One region of the Acidovorax sp. LjRoot74 genome, then DNA from elsewhere that is predicted to be linked to it. Evidence: predicted binding sites of a transcription regulator. Region 1 holds the regulator's gene; the other holds the start of a gene.
The links. Region 1 encodes FNR, which switches genes on or off when oxygen is low (the NO sensors DNR and NnrR bind a similar motif). Its sites were predicted from a motif close to TTGATNNNNATCAA; they were not measured.
Positions count from the first base shown of each region.

Region 2: ubiM (5-demethoxyubiquinol-8 5-hydroxylase UbiM) is a predicted target of FNR. The motif match lies at 5,880-5,893, and genes of this name have one in related genera.

Region 1 covers NZ_CAXUTI020000001.1:3,792,072-3,799,806, reverse strand. The annotation lists gene ccoO (cytochrome-c oxidase, cbb3-type subunit II) at 1-265, shown strand, start outside; gene ACSQ3O_RS18045 (cbb3-type cytochrome oxidase subunit 3) at 278-415, shown strand; gene ccoP (cytochrome-c oxidase, cbb3-type subunit III) at 440-1,360, shown strand; gene ccoG (cytochrome c oxidase accessory protein CcoG) at 1,448-2,893, shown strand; gene ACSQ3O_RS18030 (FixH family protein) at 2,963-3,238, shown strand; gene ACSQ3O_RS18025 (hypothetical protein) at 3,317-3,610, shown strand; gene fnr (fumarate/nitrate reduction transcriptional regulator Fnr) at 3,722-4,444, opposite strand; gene hemN (oxygen-independent coproporphyrinogen III oxidase) at 4,638-6,020, shown strand; gene ACSQ3O_RS18010 (sulfite exporter TauE/SafE family protein) at 6,026-6,781, shown strand; gene ACSQ3O_RS18005 (HD-GYP domain-containing protein) at 7,041-7,735, shown strand, end outside.
Region 2 covers NZ_CAXUTI020000001.1:159,150-166,884, reverse strand. The annotation lists gene ACSQ3O_RS00765 (acetoacetate--CoA ligase) at 1-1,239, opposite strand, end outside; gene ACSQ3O_RS00760 (TetR/AcrR family transcriptional regulator) at 1,347-1,958, shown strand; gene ACSQ3O_RS00755 (alpha/beta fold hydrolase) at 2,197-3,099, shown strand; gene ACSQ3O_RS00750 (BCCT family transporter) at 3,644-5,179, shown strand; gene ACSQ3O_RS00745 (hypothetical protein) at 5,301-5,732, shown strand; gene ubiM (5-demethoxyubiquinol-8 5-hydroxylase UbiM) at 5,971-7,290, shown strand; gene ACSQ3O_RS00735 (class I SAM-dependent methyltransferase) at 7,315-7,735, opposite strand, start outside.

The sequences.
Region 1 (7,735 bases):
CGGCAAGTACAGCGACGAATGGCATCGCATCCACCTGAACAACCCCCGCGACGTGGTGCCCGAGTCCAACATGCCCGCCTATCCCTGGCTGGAGAAGAGTGTGGTGGACCCCGCCAGCGTGGCGCCCCGCATGAAGGCGCTGCGCACGGTGGGTGTGCCTTACACCGACGAACAGATCGCAGCCGCCGCAGCCGAGGTGAAGGGCAAGACCGAAATGGACGCCCTTGTCGCCTACCTGCAAGTCATGGGCCGCGCGCTCAAGTAAAGGAGATTGGCCATGGACATCACGACCATGCGCATCGTCGCCACCCTGGCTTCGATGGCCTGCTTCATTGGCATTTGGGTCTGGGCCTACCGGGACCGCAACAAGTCCCGGTTTGACGAAGCGGCGCAGCTGCCCTTCGAACAAGATTGACCCTCACCAGAACGAGAACATCCCATGAGTGACTTCACCAGCAATTTCTGGTCGGTCTTTGTGACCGCGCTGACACTGGTCGGCATCATCGCCTGCGGCATCCTGCTTTGGATGGCGGGCCGCAAGAAGGTGATGGCCACGGCCGACAACACCACGGGCCATGTCTGGGACGAAGACCTGGTCGAGATGAACAATCCTCTGCCACGCTGGTGGGTGTGGCTGTTCGTCATCACCATCATCTTCGGCCTGGGCTACCTGGCCGCCTACCCAGGTCTCGGGAGCTTCACCGGCAAGCTCAACTGGACGCAAAAGGGTGAGTACGAAGCCGAAATGGCCAAGGCGAAGGCGGAGCTGGAGCCGCTGTACGCCCGTTTTGCCTCCATGAAGCCCGAAGAAGTGGCGGTGGACCCGCAAGCCCACGCCATTGGCGAGCGCCTGTTCATGAACAACTGCGCACAGTGCCACGGCTCGGATGCACGCGGCAGCAAGGGCTTTCCCAACCTGGCCGACGGCGACTGGCTGCACGGCGGCACGCCTGAGAAGATCCGCGAAACCCTGGAAAAGGGCCGTATCGGCAACATGCCCCCCATGGCTGCTGCCGTGGGTTCGCCAGAAGATGTGCGCAACCTGTCGCACTACGTCCTGAGCCTGTCGGGCAGCCCGCACGACTCGCTGCGCGCTTCGCTGGGCAAGTCCAAGTTCACGGCATGCGCTGCCTGCCATGGCATGGACGGCAAGGGCAATCAGGCCCTGGGCGCCCCCAATCTCACGGACGATATCTGGTTGCATGGCTGGGGCGAGGCGGCGATCACCGCCATGATCAACAACGGCAAAGTCAACCAGATGCCCGCGCAGGCCGACAAGCTGACGGAGGCCCAGATCGGGGTCCTGTCGGCCTATGTCTGGAGTTTGTCGAACGGCAAGCAGGCGGCTGCCGCGCGTTGACCGATGTTGCCAGGCGACCGCACCGGCGGTGGTTGCCTGGCTCCTTTGTTGTTAGGCTGTTTAACTCCCTGTGAGTAAATTGACACCATGAAGCCCCCCGGCGAGCCTGCTCGCAAGGTCATTCCCATCGCACCCGTGGCGTCCGAGCCGTCTGCTCAGGGCGAGATCATCTCGCTGTACGAAGCACAGAAAAAGATCTATCCGCGCTCCATCAGCGGCCTGTTTGCGCGCTGGCGCTGGGGCATGGTGCTGCTCACGCAGATCGTGTTTTACTGTCTGCCCTGGTTTGAATGGGGGCAGCGCCAGATGGTGCTGTTCGATCTGGGCGCGCGCCGGTTCTACATCTTTGGGTTGGTGCTGTACCCGCAGGATTTCATCTACCTCACGGGGCTCTTGATCATCTCGGCGCTGTCGCTGTTTCTCTTCACGGCAGTGGCGGGGCGGCTTTGGTGTGGTTTTGCATGCCCGCAGACTGTCTACACCGAAATGTTCATGTGGATCGAGCACAAGATCGAAGGTGATCGCAGTGCGCGGCTGCGGCTGGACAACGGCCCCTGGACCTTCGAGAAGATCCGCAAGAAGTTCTTCAAGCAGGTGGTGTGGATCGCTGTGGCCTTGTGGACCGGATTCACGTTCGTGGGGTACTTCGTGCCCATCCGCGAGCTGGGCAGCGAGTTGCTGGCACTGCAGGGCGGCTGGCAGATTTTCTGGGTGCTGTTTTATGGCTTTGCCACCTACGGCAATGCCGGCTACATGCGCGAGCAGGTCTGCAAGTACATGTGCCCGTATGCGCGGTTCCAGAGTGCGATGTTCGACAAGGACACGCTGATCGTGACCTACGACCCCGAACGCGGCGAGCAGCGCGGCCCGCGCAAGAAGAACATCGACTACAAGGCGCAGGGGCTGGGCGACTGTATTGACTGCTCGTTGTGTGTGCAGGTCTGCCCGGTGGGCATCGACATCCGCAAGGGTCTGCAGTACGAATGTATTGGCTGTGGCCTGTGCGTGGATGCGTGCAACACGGTCATGGACAAGATGCAGTATCCCCGGGGGCTGATCCGCTATTCCACCCAGAACGGTGTGGCCCAGCGGTGGACCCAGTCGCAGATGTTGCGGCGTGTGCTGCGGCCCCGTGTGCTGATCTACAGCGCCGTGCTGCTGGCCTTGTGTGTGGCCATGCTGGCCAGCCTGGTCGTGCGGACCCCGCTCAAGGTCGATGTGGTGCGGGACCGCGCAGCGCTGTCGCGCATCGTGGCTGGGGGCAAGCTGGAGAACATCTACCGTCTGCAGATCATGAACGCGACGGAGGGCGAACAACGCTATCGCATCAGTGCGCGGGGGCTGGAAGGCCTGGAGGTGTCCTCCGACGCCGAAGTGGACATCGGTGCGGCCGAGTCGCGCTGGGTGGCGGTGCGCTTGCAGATACCGTATGGTTCTGCAAGCCCGGGTTCCCATGCCGTGCAGTTTGATGTGCAGGCGGTGGGCGCTGCTGCCCATGTGTCTGAAAAATCTGTGTTCCTGGTGCCACGCTGAGTGGCGCCCCGGTGCAAGGCCCGACCTGGCCTTGTGTTGATCGAGATGAATGTGAAGGAGTAAGTCGCCATGTCTTCAAACCCAGCCATTGCCCAGGCTGAAGCAGCCCCCTGGTGGAAATTTGGCCATGTCTGGCTGGTGATTGCCGGCCCGGCCATCGTGATCGTCGCGGGTTTTGTGACCCTTTGGCTGGCAGTGTCTCGGCCAGACCCTGTGGTGGCGGAAGACTATTACCGCAAGGGAATCGAGATCAACCAGACGCTGGAAGCCCCCGAGAAGAGCCTGGCACCGGCCATGAAGGGCCGCAATCATGCCGCCACACCGGTGCAGGACCAGCCACGTTGAAACTGTGCGAGGCCATGGCAGCCCAAGGATAGGGTGCCACCTTGCTACCAATGAGCCACCCCGGGAGACAGGAACGATATGTGGACGCAACGCCTGATGTGGATTGCATGGCCCGCCTTCTTGATGGCGGGTGTGCTGGAGATGCTTGTTTTTGCGATGGTGGACCCGCAGGACCTGCACTGGTTCGGCCAGCCGCTGGCGCTGTCACGGCAAGGGGTCTATACCCTGGCTTTTTTTGCGTTCTGGGTTGTCACCATGGCCAGCAGTGCGCTGACTACGCTGCTGGCCATGTCACCTTTTGAGCTGAACCGTTGCCCGGTGCCAGAGGGCGAGCGGCCGGATGACTGCCGCAAGACATCGTCCTGCTCTTGAGTGCGGTGTGGGGTACGGTGCTGGCTGCTAGGCAGCCGGTTTGCTTTGCACTGAAATCGGCACCAAATGTGGCAGGCAGCAGTTGATCGCCCGGCGAGGGCTCTTACAAAGTCAGTGGCAGGCCTGCTGGCTATTCACGATGCGCTTGAGGGCGTCCGTGTCCAGGATGCGGACATGGCGCTGTTTGACTTCCACAATGCCTTCTTCCACAAACTTGGAGAAGGTGCGGCTCACGGTTTCGAGTTTCAGGCCCAGGTAGCTGCCGATTTCTTCGCGGGTCATGCGCAGCACCAGTTCGGACTGCGAGAAGCCCCGCGCATGCAGGCGCTGCACCAGGTTCAGCAAGAAGGCGGCGAGGCGCTCTTCGGCGCGCATGCTGCCCAAGAGCAGCATCACGCCGTGTTCGCGCACGATCTCGCGGCTCATGATCTTGTGCACATGGTGCTGCAGGGCCGTGACCTCACGAGACAGTTCTTCGATGCGGTCGAAGGGCATGACGCAGACCTCTGCATCCTCCAAGGCCACTGCGTCGCAGGTGTGGTGGTCGTTCACGATGCCGTCAAGGCCGATGATTTCGCCCGCCATCTGGAAACCCGTGACCTGATCGCGGCCGTCTTCTGTGGCCACGCAGGTCTTGAAAAAGCCGGTGCGGATGGCGTAGAGTGAGGTGAAGGATTCGCCGTTGCGGAATAGCGTGCCACCGCGCTTGACCTTGCGGCGAACGGCAACAACCTCGTCGATGCGCTGCAGTTGCTCTTCGTTCAGGCCCACGGGCATGCACAGCTCGCGCAGGTTGCAGTTGGAGCAGGCGACTTTGATGGTGAGCGGGTTCATAGGCACATGAGCTAGGGGTGGAGCGTCGAGCATATCGTGCCCGATGCGAAAAGCTGGGAAGGCCTTCGGGGGCATCTGAGCGACTGACATGCATCAAATTGTCGCTGGTCGGCCTGATTGTTCACTTGATGCAGGTCAAGGACATGTTCCTAAGGGTACGGCACAGTCAGGGTGTACGCAAGGATATTCCCCCATGACTGCTGTTTCGCCCGATCTCCTGCGCCGTTTCGACGTGCCGGGACCCCGCTATACCTCCTATCCGACAGCTGATCGTTTTGTCGAGGCGTTTGGGCAGGAGGACTACATCCTCGCGTTGGAGCAACGCCGGACGGGCTCGGTGGCCAAGGCCCTGCCCCTGTCCCTGTATGTGCACATTCCGTTCTGCGAATCGTTGTGCTACTACTGCGCCTGCAACAAGATCATCACCAAGCACCACGATCGCGCAGAGGTTTATCTGCGCTACCTGAGCCGCGAGATTGATCTGCACACCGCCCATTGCGGCGTGGGGCAGGTCGTGAGCCAGTTGCACCTGGGGGGCGGCACGCCCACGTTCCTGTCTGATGCAGGTCTGCGCGAACTCATGGCCATGCTCAAGCGCAGCTTCACGCTCGCGCCGGGCGGCGAATATTCCATCGAGGTGGATCCACGTACCGTCAATGCCGATCGGCTGGCCTTGCTGGCTGAGCTGGGGTTCAACCGTCTGAGTTTTGGTGTGCAGGATTTCGACGCGGAAGTGCAAAAGGCCGTGCACCGCATCCAGCCCGCCGAGCAGGTGTTTGCGCTGGTGGAGTCTGCTCGTTCGCTGGGTTTTGATTCGGTGAATGTGGACCTGATCTACGGCCTTCCACGCCAGACGCCCGAGTCGTTTGACCGCACCTTGGCGCAGGTGGCACAGCTTCGTCCCGACCGCATCGCGCTGTATGCCTACGCGCACCTGCCCGAGCGTTTCAAGCCCCAGCGTCGCATTGTGTCGGCCGAGCTGCCTACCGCGTCGAGCAAGCTGTCCATGCTCTCGCGTTCGCTGGATGCATTCATGGAGGCGGGGTATGTCTATGTGGGCATGGACCACTTTGCACTGCCCTCAGATGCCCTGGCCGTGGCCAAGCGGCAAGGGCGCTTGCACCGCAACTTCCAGGGCTACAGTACACAGCCCGACTGTGACCTGATCGGCCTGGGCGTGTCTGCCATTGGCCGGGTGGGCGCCACCTACAGCCAGAATTCCAAGACGCTGGATGAGTACTACGACTTTCTCGACCAGGGGCGCCTGCCGGTGGTGCGCGGACTGGCGCTGACGCGCGACGACCTTGTGCGGCGCGCCGCCATCATGGCCCTGATGTGCCAGGGTGAGTTGCTCTATGAATCCATGGAGCAGGCCTGGTTGATCGACGTGCGGCAGTACTTTGCAGCCGAAATCGCCCAGCTCGAAGACATGGCGGAGCAGGGGTTGGTGCGGGTAGGGCCTGAAGGGATTGAGGTGACTGCCATGGGGTGGTTCTTTGTGCGCGGCATTGCCATGGTGTTCGACCGCTATCTGCAGGCAGACCGCAACCGCGCCCGGTTTTCGCGCATCATCTGAGTCCTATGCTTGCAACGGTCGCCTGGACGGCTTTGCTCATGGGGCTCGCAGGCGGGTCCCATTGCTTGGCCATGTGCGCCGCACCCTGTGGCGCACTGGTCGGGCAGGGAGCGGAGCATGCCGCCGCAGCGGGTGGACGGGGCGGCACGCAGCGAGAGGCTGCAGTAGGGCAGGCCGTGCACTGGGCGCCGCGTGGTGGTGTGGCCCTGCGTGGTGTCGCATTTCATGGGGGGCGTTTGGTGGGGTACGCGGCTGCAGGGGCGCTGGCTGCTCTGGCCATGGACAGCCTGGCCTGGCTCACGCAGCAGACCACGGCCTTGCGCCCTGCGTGGACCCTGATGCATGTGGCCGTCATGGCCTGGGGCTTGATGATGATGGTGCAGTCGCGCCAGCCCGCCTGGGTGGAACAGGCCGGGCGAGCCGTCTGGGGGCGTGTACGACCGTGGGTGAGTGCGCCGGGCGGTGTGCTGGTGGCGGGTGTGCTCTGGGCATTGATGCCTTGCGGGTTGCTTTATTCGGCGCTGCTGGTGGCCGCGTTGAGCGGCGGGCCCCTGGAAGGGGCGCTGTGCATGGCGCTTTTTGGCGTGGGCAGCGGTGTCTGGCTTGTCGGCGGCCCGTGGGCATGGAGCCGCCTCCGGCGCCGCCTGAATCTGGCCCGCGCCGAATGGGGCACCCGGATTGCGGGGGGCTTGCTCTGTGCCGTTGCAGCCTGGGCGCTCTGGATGGACCTGATCTACAAGCCTTCACTTTGGTGTCGCTGATGCTTGCCGTTGGCGGACAGCTGTAAGAAGGCGGTTGGGAGGGGGTGACCCCAGGGTAGTGAGCGGGCCGACACTACACCTGGCTGGCCTTGTTTTCGGGCGCAACTGCCATGTTCTGCGCACTTTGGGGGCACATGCCTACCAAGTGTTGCCGTATCGCAGCGATGGGGTTCTGCTCCTTAGACAAGCCTCCGTAACTGGTGATAATCTGCGTAACTATTGGTGGCATTGATGTCTCCATGTTTCGCGTGCGCCTGAAGTGAACTCCTCCATCCTCATCGACATCAGCCAACTGCGGGTCGGCATGTACATCCAGCTCGATGTGGGCTGGATGCATCATCCTTTTCCGACCAGCAGTTTCCGGGTGGCGTCGGCCGAGCAGATTGCGACCTTGCGCGGACTGGGGTTGACCGAGGTGCGGTATCTCCCCAAAAAGAGCGATCCCGCGCTCAAGGAGCTGGTGCCCGCAGCCTGGAGCGTGCCGGAGATGGTGGCACCCCCAGCGAACGGCCTGGATGCTGCCCCGGGTGTCCCGGCGGCGGTGGATACCGAAGCCTTGCGGCGGCGGCAGCTGCTGGAGGCCCAGAACAAGGCGCTGGCTGCCTGCAACCAGCGATTCGCCGAAGCCACCCGGCAGTACCAGGCGATGGAGCGGGCGGTGTCCGAACACCCCGATCAAGCGCGCGACAAGGGCGTGGTGCTGGTGTCCGGCTGCGTTTCCGAGCTGCTGGAAAACGGAGACTCGGTGATCCGGTTGCTGTCAGAGGGGGTGGGCGAGCGCAATGCCCTCCACCCTATCAACGTGATGGTCATTTCGCTCCTGCTGGGCCGTGCCCTGGGCATGAAGAGCGAGGAGTTGCACGACCTGGGAGTGGCGGCACTGATCCACGACCTGGGTAAGCTCAAACTGCCGCCGAACCTGCGGCAACCTACCCCTTCCATGCCCCTGATGGA
Region 2 (7,735 bases), 3.6 Mb from region 1:
GCCCCATTGCTGCACCTCGGGCGACAGCGGCGAGCCGGTAGTACCCAGCGCACGAATGCGCGTCAGGTCGCCGTAGTCGGCCAGCGTGATGCCCGCCTTCATGCAGTTGGCAAAAAACGCCGCGCCCGCCCCGAAAAAGGTCACGCCCGTTTCGGCCGCAAAGCGCCACAGCACGCCCCAGTCGGGGTGGTCCTTGCTGCCGCCCGGGTTGCCGTCGTAGATCACGCAGGTGGTGCCCGACAGCAAACCCGAGAGCTGTGCATTCCACATCACCCAGCCGGTGGAGCTGTACCAGTGGTAGCGCTCGCCAAAGCTGTTGGGCTCGTAGCTGCAGCCGATGTCGTTGTGCAGCACCTTGAGCTGCAGCGCCACCAGCACCGTGCCGCCATGGCCGTGCACGATGGGCTTGGGCAGGCCGGTGGTGCCGCTGGAGTAGACGATCCACAGCGGGTGATCAAACGGCAGCCACATCGGCTCGAAAGCCGTGGTTTCAGCATCATTTTTGGCCGTTGCGCCCGTCCAGCTTGCCCAACCAGCTATCGAAACAGAAGCATCCAGATTGCCCAGCAGCACCGCGTGCTGCACGCTGGGCAGGGACTCGCGCAGCTCGGCCAGCACGGGGCGGCGGTCGTGGTCGCGCCCGCCATAACTCACACCATCCACACCGATCAGCACCTTGGGTTCGATCTGGCGGAAGCGGTCGAGCACCGCGTGCGTGCCCATGTCGGGCGCGCAGATGCTCCACACGCCGCCGATGCTCACCGTGGCCAAAAAGGCAATCATGGCTTCGGGCACATTGGGCAAATAGGCGGCCACACGATCGCCGGGCTGGATGCCCTGGGCCTTGAGGTGCAGCGCCAGCGACGCGACCTGGCGGCGCAGCTCGGGCCAGCTCAGCTCGCGGTGCTGGCCCTTTTCATTGCGGCTGATGATGGCGGGCAGGCCCGCCGCGTGGGCCGCATCCACATGCCGCAGCGCCTGGCGCGCGTAATTGACCTGGGCGCCGGGAAACCATTGCGCGCCCGGCATGGTGTTCTTCGCCAGCACGGCCGTGTGGGGCGTGGGCGATTCCAGCTTGAAATAGTCCCACACGCTTTGCCAGAACGCATCCAGCTCGGTGGTGGACCAGCGCCACAGCGCGTCGTAGCTGTCGAACTGCAGGCCGCGCTGGTCGCGCAGCCAGTTCTGGTACAGGCGGATCTGGGGGATGTAGGGCGGGGTGTTGTGTTTTGTCTCCATGGCGACGCAGCGTACCAGCGGCACGGTGCACAGGCCAGCCACGCCCGTCACCCGGTTGACAGCAGGGTGAAATGCATGTTTCGCACATTCGTGCTAAATTCCACTTCATGGACGCCAAAACACAGAAAGCCGAGCTCACCCGCGCCGCCATCGTCGGCGCGGCGCTGGACCTGGCTGCGGCCGAGGGGCTGGAGTCGATCACGCTGCAGGTCGTGGCCGACCGGGTGGGCCTGTCCAAGAGCGGCGTGTTCTCACGCGCCGGCTCGCGCGAGGCGCTGCAGAAAGCGGTGATCGAGGAGTTTGGCCGCCGCTTTCTGGCCGACGTGTTTGTGCCCGCCATGCAGCACCCCAAGGGTCTGCCGCGCCTGCAGGAGATCATGCGCCGCTGGATTGCCCGTACGCGCGACGTGGAGGCCTTCACGGGCTGCATCTACACCGCAGGCGCCTTCGAGCTGGACGACCGCGAGGGTGAGCTGCGCGACCTGCTGCACTCTGAAATCACCCGCTGGCGCGCTGCCTTGCGCCGCACGGTGCTGCAGGCCATCGAGGCCGGGCACCTGGCGGCCGACACCCCGCCCGATCAGCTGGTGGGCGAGATTTATTCCCTGATCATGGGCCTGTTGCACGACGTTCGCTTCCTGCGCGATCCGCAGGCAGTGGCACGCACCGAGGCGTCCTGGGCGCGCCTCGTCAAGAGCTACCTCCCCTCCCCCGCCTGAGACGCGGTGGTGTGCCATGGAGACCTCTTGTTTTTTTATGCCTTAATTTCGCACAACCGTGCGAAGAAAGGAAACACCATGTTGATCATCCTGGGCATTGCCGTCATCGCGGCCGCAGCGGGCGCCTTCCGGGCGCTGTGCAGCACCCTCACCAGTCTCCCGCGCAGCAACCGGGACTGGATCTTTTACTGAGCCGCGCACAGCGCCCGCCCCACTCCATCCCTTCCGGAGCCCCACCATGACTGCCTCCTCGTCCTCCTCCACCGCGCTGCAGGCCACCGCTGGCTACTACGGCGAACACCCCGGCATGCGCCTTGTGCGCCTGGCGCTGGGCACCACCGAGCGCCTGTGGCCCGCGCTGGCTGTGCGTGCAGCCTCGCGCCTCTTTGGCACGCCCCTGCCCTTGCGCGCCCCCGGCCGCCATGCCATGCCGCCCGGCCACTGGCGCACAGAGCGCCTGGCGTTTGAAGACGCCGAGATCACGCTCTATCTGCCCCAGGCCCAGCCCCACGGCCCCACCGTGCTGTTGCTGCACGGCTGGGGCGGCCACGCGCGCCAGATGCTGCCGCTGGCCGACACCCTGGCCGCGCGCGGACTGCGCCCGGTGCTGGTGGACCTGCCTGCACACGGCGGCAGCCGGGGCCGCGTGAGCAACCTGCCGCAGTTCGCCCGCGCCATCGAATACACCACGGCCCGCCTGCATGCGCAGGACTCGGCGCCCCACGCCGTGGTGGCGCATTCGCTGGCAGCCAACGCAGCAGCGCACGCAGCCAGCCGGGGCCTGGCCACCGGGCGCCTGGTGCTGCTGGCGCCGCCCGCTTCGCCGCACGAATACACGCGCCTGTTCGCGCAGGTGTTCGGCCTGTCCGAGCGCACCCGCGCGGCCATGCAGCGGCGCATCGAGGCGCGCGAAGGCATCCTGATGCGCCAGTTCGAGCCCCCCGCCGTGGGCCCACGCATCGCCCTGCCCACGCTGGTGGTGCACGACCGGGGCGACCGCATCAACCGCTTTGCCGACGGCGAGGCCTACCGCGACCACATCGCGGGCGCCACGCTGCTGGCCACCGAGGGGCTGGGCCACCGCAAGATCCTGCAGCAGGCCGAGGTGCTGCAGGCGGTGGCGGACTTTGTGGCCGCATAGCGCCCGCCGCACCAGCGTTTGCAACAGCGCCCGCAAACGCTGGCCCGGCGCCCTCACACCGCCCACAACCCCTGGCTTGACTGCGGTATTGCCGGTGCCGTAGCGCAGCCATTGCCTACACTGGCGCCCTTTTTCCCGTTTGCGCCAACCCTCTGGCGCCGTCCACGGACGGTACCGCGCCAACGCCCTGCCTTGCCGCGCCGCTGGTTCCCACGCGCGCATCGGCTCCGGGCCCGGCCCTCTCTTCATCGTTGCGATGCGGCGTTCCGGCAAGCCACCCCTGCGGGTGTGCCTGCCATCCGCCAGGCCGGCCCGTCTTTCCTTCCGAGATGCGCAGCAGCCGCTGCGGTCGGCACCTGCATGTATGCGCTTTATTCGTGCATGGCGCACGGGTACCGCATATGCCTTGACCGCCCAGCGTGCCCGGTGGCACGCTGCTGCGGCGCCGATGCGGCATGCCGCGTCCCGCACGCCGCAAGCCAGGCAAAGCCCGGCACACGGCGCCGCGCATCTCCTTGTCGATTCAGCAGAAGAAAGGTGATCCATGGAACTTCTTATCTCGGCGGGGCTGATCCTCGCCATTGTGCTCTGGGGCGTGGCGGCGCCGGACTCGCTCGGCGCCGTGTTCGACACGGCCCTGGCGGCCATCACGCGCAACTTCGGCTGGTTCTACCTGTGGGTGGTGCTGGGCCTGGTGGTGATGGCGCTCATCCTGGCGTTCAGCCGCTATGGCGACCTGAAGCTGGGCCAGGAGGACGACGAGCCCGAGTTCTCCATCGGCGCGTGGTTTGCCATGCTGTTTGCGGCGGGCATGGGCATCGGCCTGGTGTTCTGGGGCGTGGCAGAGCCCATCTCGCACTACGGCACGCCGCCGCCGGGCATCGCGCCGAACACGCCCGAGGCCGCCAACGCGGCCATGCGCTACAGCTTCTTCCACTGGGGGCTGCACCCCTGGGCGGTGTACAGCATCGTGGCGCTGGCGATTGCATTCTTCCAGTTCCGCCGGGGCGGCTCGGCGCTGGTCAGCACGGCGGTCATGGCGCTGCCCTGGGCACCGCTGCAGGGCATCGGGCCCGTAGTGAACATCCTCGCGGTGATCGCCACGGCCTTTGGCGTGGCCGCCTCGCTGGGCATGGGTGCGCTGCAGATCAACAGCGGCCTGGCAGCCACTATGGGTGTGCCCGTGAACGAAGCCTGGCAGGTGGGCATCATCGTGGTGACCACGGTGCTGTTCCTCACCTCGGCCGTGTCGGGCGTGGCGCGCGGTATCAAGTGGCTGTCCACTTTCAACCTGGTCATGGCCGCACTGCTGGCGCTGGCGGTGTTCGTGCTGGGGCCCACGGTGATCATCATCGACAGCTTCACCAACACGCTCGGCAGCTACCTGAGCGAGTTCGTGCGCATGAGCCTGCGCATGACGCCGTTCCGCGACAGCGGCTGGGTGAGCGGCTGGACGGTGTTTTACTGGGCCTGGTGGGTGAGCTGGTCGCCTTTCGTGGGTCTTTTCATCGCACGCGTCTCGCGGGGGCGCACGATTCGCGAATTCATCCTGGGCACCGTGCTGGCGCCCACGCTGGCCGCGTTTGTATGGTTCTCGGTGTTCGGCGGTACGGCGCTGCACCTGGAGATCATGCAGGGCGTGCCTCTGTCGGAAGCCGTCAAGGCCGATGTGTCCACCGCACTTTTCGCCATGTTCAACGCCCTGCCATGGGGTGCCGTGATGTCATTCGTGGCCACCGTGCTGGTGCTGGTGTTCTTTGTCACCTCGGGCGACTCTGCCACGCTGGTGCTGGGCATGATGAGCACCGGCGGCAATGAGAACCCGTCGGCGCGCGTCAAGATCACCTGGGGCGTGCTGGTGTCGGGCATCGCCATCAGCCTGCTGCTGGCCGGTGGCGTGAAGGCGGTGCAGACCGCCACCATCGTGTTCGCGCTGCCGTTCACCGCCGTCATCTTGCTGATGGCGCTGGCACTGTGGCGCGGCGTGAAAGCCGACTGGGAAGCCGAGGACCGCCGCGACCGCGCACTGCGCCGCCGCCTGCGTGAAATGGCGGGCCCGGCCACGCCGCCGCAGCCGTAGCCCGGCGCCATAGGCGCGAGGGGCGGTGTGCATGCGTCTATCATCCGCAGCCACACCGCCCCCAGCGTCCCTCTGTCCCCTCTTTCTTCTTGCTTCGCGGCTGATACCGGTACCGACACCCATGCCCCTGCTCATGTCCGCCTGGCCCGCCGTGGTCCTTGTGCTGCCCGCCCTGGTGCTGGTGTCGGCCATTGTTTTTCTGGCCAAGGGCAACCGCCGGGCGTTTGCGCAGCTGCTGGCCCTGGCCGCGTGTTTCCTGATCGGCGCGCTGCTGATGGAGTTTTTCACCTTCATGGGCGCGCTCATGGCGCGCGCGGGCAGCCAGCACACCACGCCCGAGGTGGGCACGGGCACGCGCCAGCTGCTGGCGACCATTGCCAACCCCCGCTCCATCACCGCACCGCCGCTGTCGCTGGCGGCCTTTGCGGCGTACAGCATCCCCGCGTCTTACCTGTGGCTGGTGGTGACCTGGGGGCTGCACCTGCGCGGCAAGAAGCCGGGCACAGCCAAGAAAAAATCTGCCAAAGGCACGCGCAAGACCGCCAAGGACTGAGCACCTGGGGGACCGTGGCAAAGGGGATTAGCCCACCGCGCACTGCATGTGGCCGGGAGCCCGAACTTTGAAGGTTTTTTGGCCTTCTCCGCGCGCTAGCGTTGCCTTAATAGCTATTATTCTCATAGCAATCGTCCACACAACGGCTTGACCCAGGGCAAACCCCGCCGCGCGGGCCGCGCCCACAATGGCAGCCGCTTGGGCCGCCTTGCTCGGCCCTGTTGGATTTCCCCCTGCCATGACCACCACCCACCACAGCGACGTGCTCATCGTCGGCGCAGGCCCGGCGGGCCTGTCACTGGCCATCTCCCTGGCGCAGGCCGGGTTCACCGCCACGGTGGTGGAGCAGCAAAGCGACAACGCCCTGGCCCAGCCCGCGCCCGATGGCCGCGAGATCGCACTCACCCACCCCAGCCGGGCCACGCTGCAGCGGCTGGGCACCTGGGCCCACCTGGCAGACCACGAGGTGGGCCAGATTGCCGAGGCCCAGGTGCACGACGGCCCGCTGGGCCACCACAGCGCGCTGCAGCTGAATGCAGCCAGCGGCGCCCAGGGTGGCGCGTCCGGTGCCGCAGCCCCCGGCCCGCTGGGCTTTATCGTGCCCAACCACGCACTGCGCCGCACGGCCCACACCGTGGCGGCACACACGCCGGGCGTGCGCCTGCTCACCGGCACCCAGGTCACCCGCGTGGCCACGCTGCCCGGCCATGCCGAGCTGGACTGCGTACCCGCCAGCACAGCCCCTGGCGACCACACCACACCCCAGCGCCTCACGGCCCCGCTGCTGGTGGCTGCCGACAGCCGCTTCTCGGCCACGCGCCGCCAGCTGGGCATCGGCGCACAGATGAGCGACTTTGGCCGCACCGTCATCGTCTGCCGCATGCGCCACGCCCAACCCCATGGCAACGTGGCGCACGAATGTTTTGGCTACGACCGCACCCTGGCCGTGCTGCCCCTGCCCGATGACCCCCAAGAGGGGCATGCACTGTGTTCGGTGGTGGTCACGGCGGGTGCGGCCGACGCGGCGGCGCTGATGGCCCAGAGCCCCGAAGCCTTTGCCGCGCAGGTGCAGGCCCAGTTCAACGACCGGCTGGGCCCCATGGCCCTGGTGGGCGAGCGCCATGCCTATCCGCTGGTGGCCGTGTACGCCCAGCGTTTTGCGGGCCACCGCTGCGCGCTGCTGGGCGACGCCGCCGTGGGCATGCACCCAGTCACTGCCCATGGCTACAACCTGGGCCTGGCCGGGGTGGAGCGGCTCACTGCCGCACTGGTCAGCGCGCGCCAGCGCGGGCTGGACATCGGCAGCGCCGACGCACTCGCGCCCTACGCCCAGGGCCACCACCGCCACGCCTGGCCCATCTACCAGGGCACCAACGCCATCGTGCGCCTGTACACCGACGCCCGCCCGGTGCCGCGCCTGCTGCGCCAGCTGGTGCTGCAGGGCGCGCGGCGCCTGCCGCCGCTACAGGCGGCCATCGTGGGGCAGCTCACGGGCAAGGCGCCCGCGTGGATGCGGGTGCTGGCGCCCGGGCAGGCGGCGGAACCACGACAGGTATAGAGCGGTATAGAGAGACAGAGCGGCTCAGGCAAAGCCATCCTCGACCCCGAGTGTGGCCACCCCATACGCCGGCGCGCCCAACCAGGGCCGCCACAGTGCATCCAGCGCAATACCCGCCCAGCCACAGCCTTCGGCGGCGCTCTGTTCACGCAGCAGCCGCAGGCGCGGGTGCACCGCAGCCAGCTCGGCCATGCGGCCCACGCCCCAGCAAAACTCGGCCCCCGTGGGCCCCACGCTGGGGTGGCGGGCGGCCCGGCCCACGGCCTGGCGCGTCAGCACATCCAGCACCATGCGCGAGCCGGGGGGCGCACACTGCGCAAACTCGGCCAACACCGCGTGCACCTGCGCGGGCTGCAGGTACATCAGCACACCTTCGCACACCAGCAGCACCGGCTGCGCACTGCTGCGCGACGGAAAACCCAAGTGCTGCCACCAGCCAGGCTGG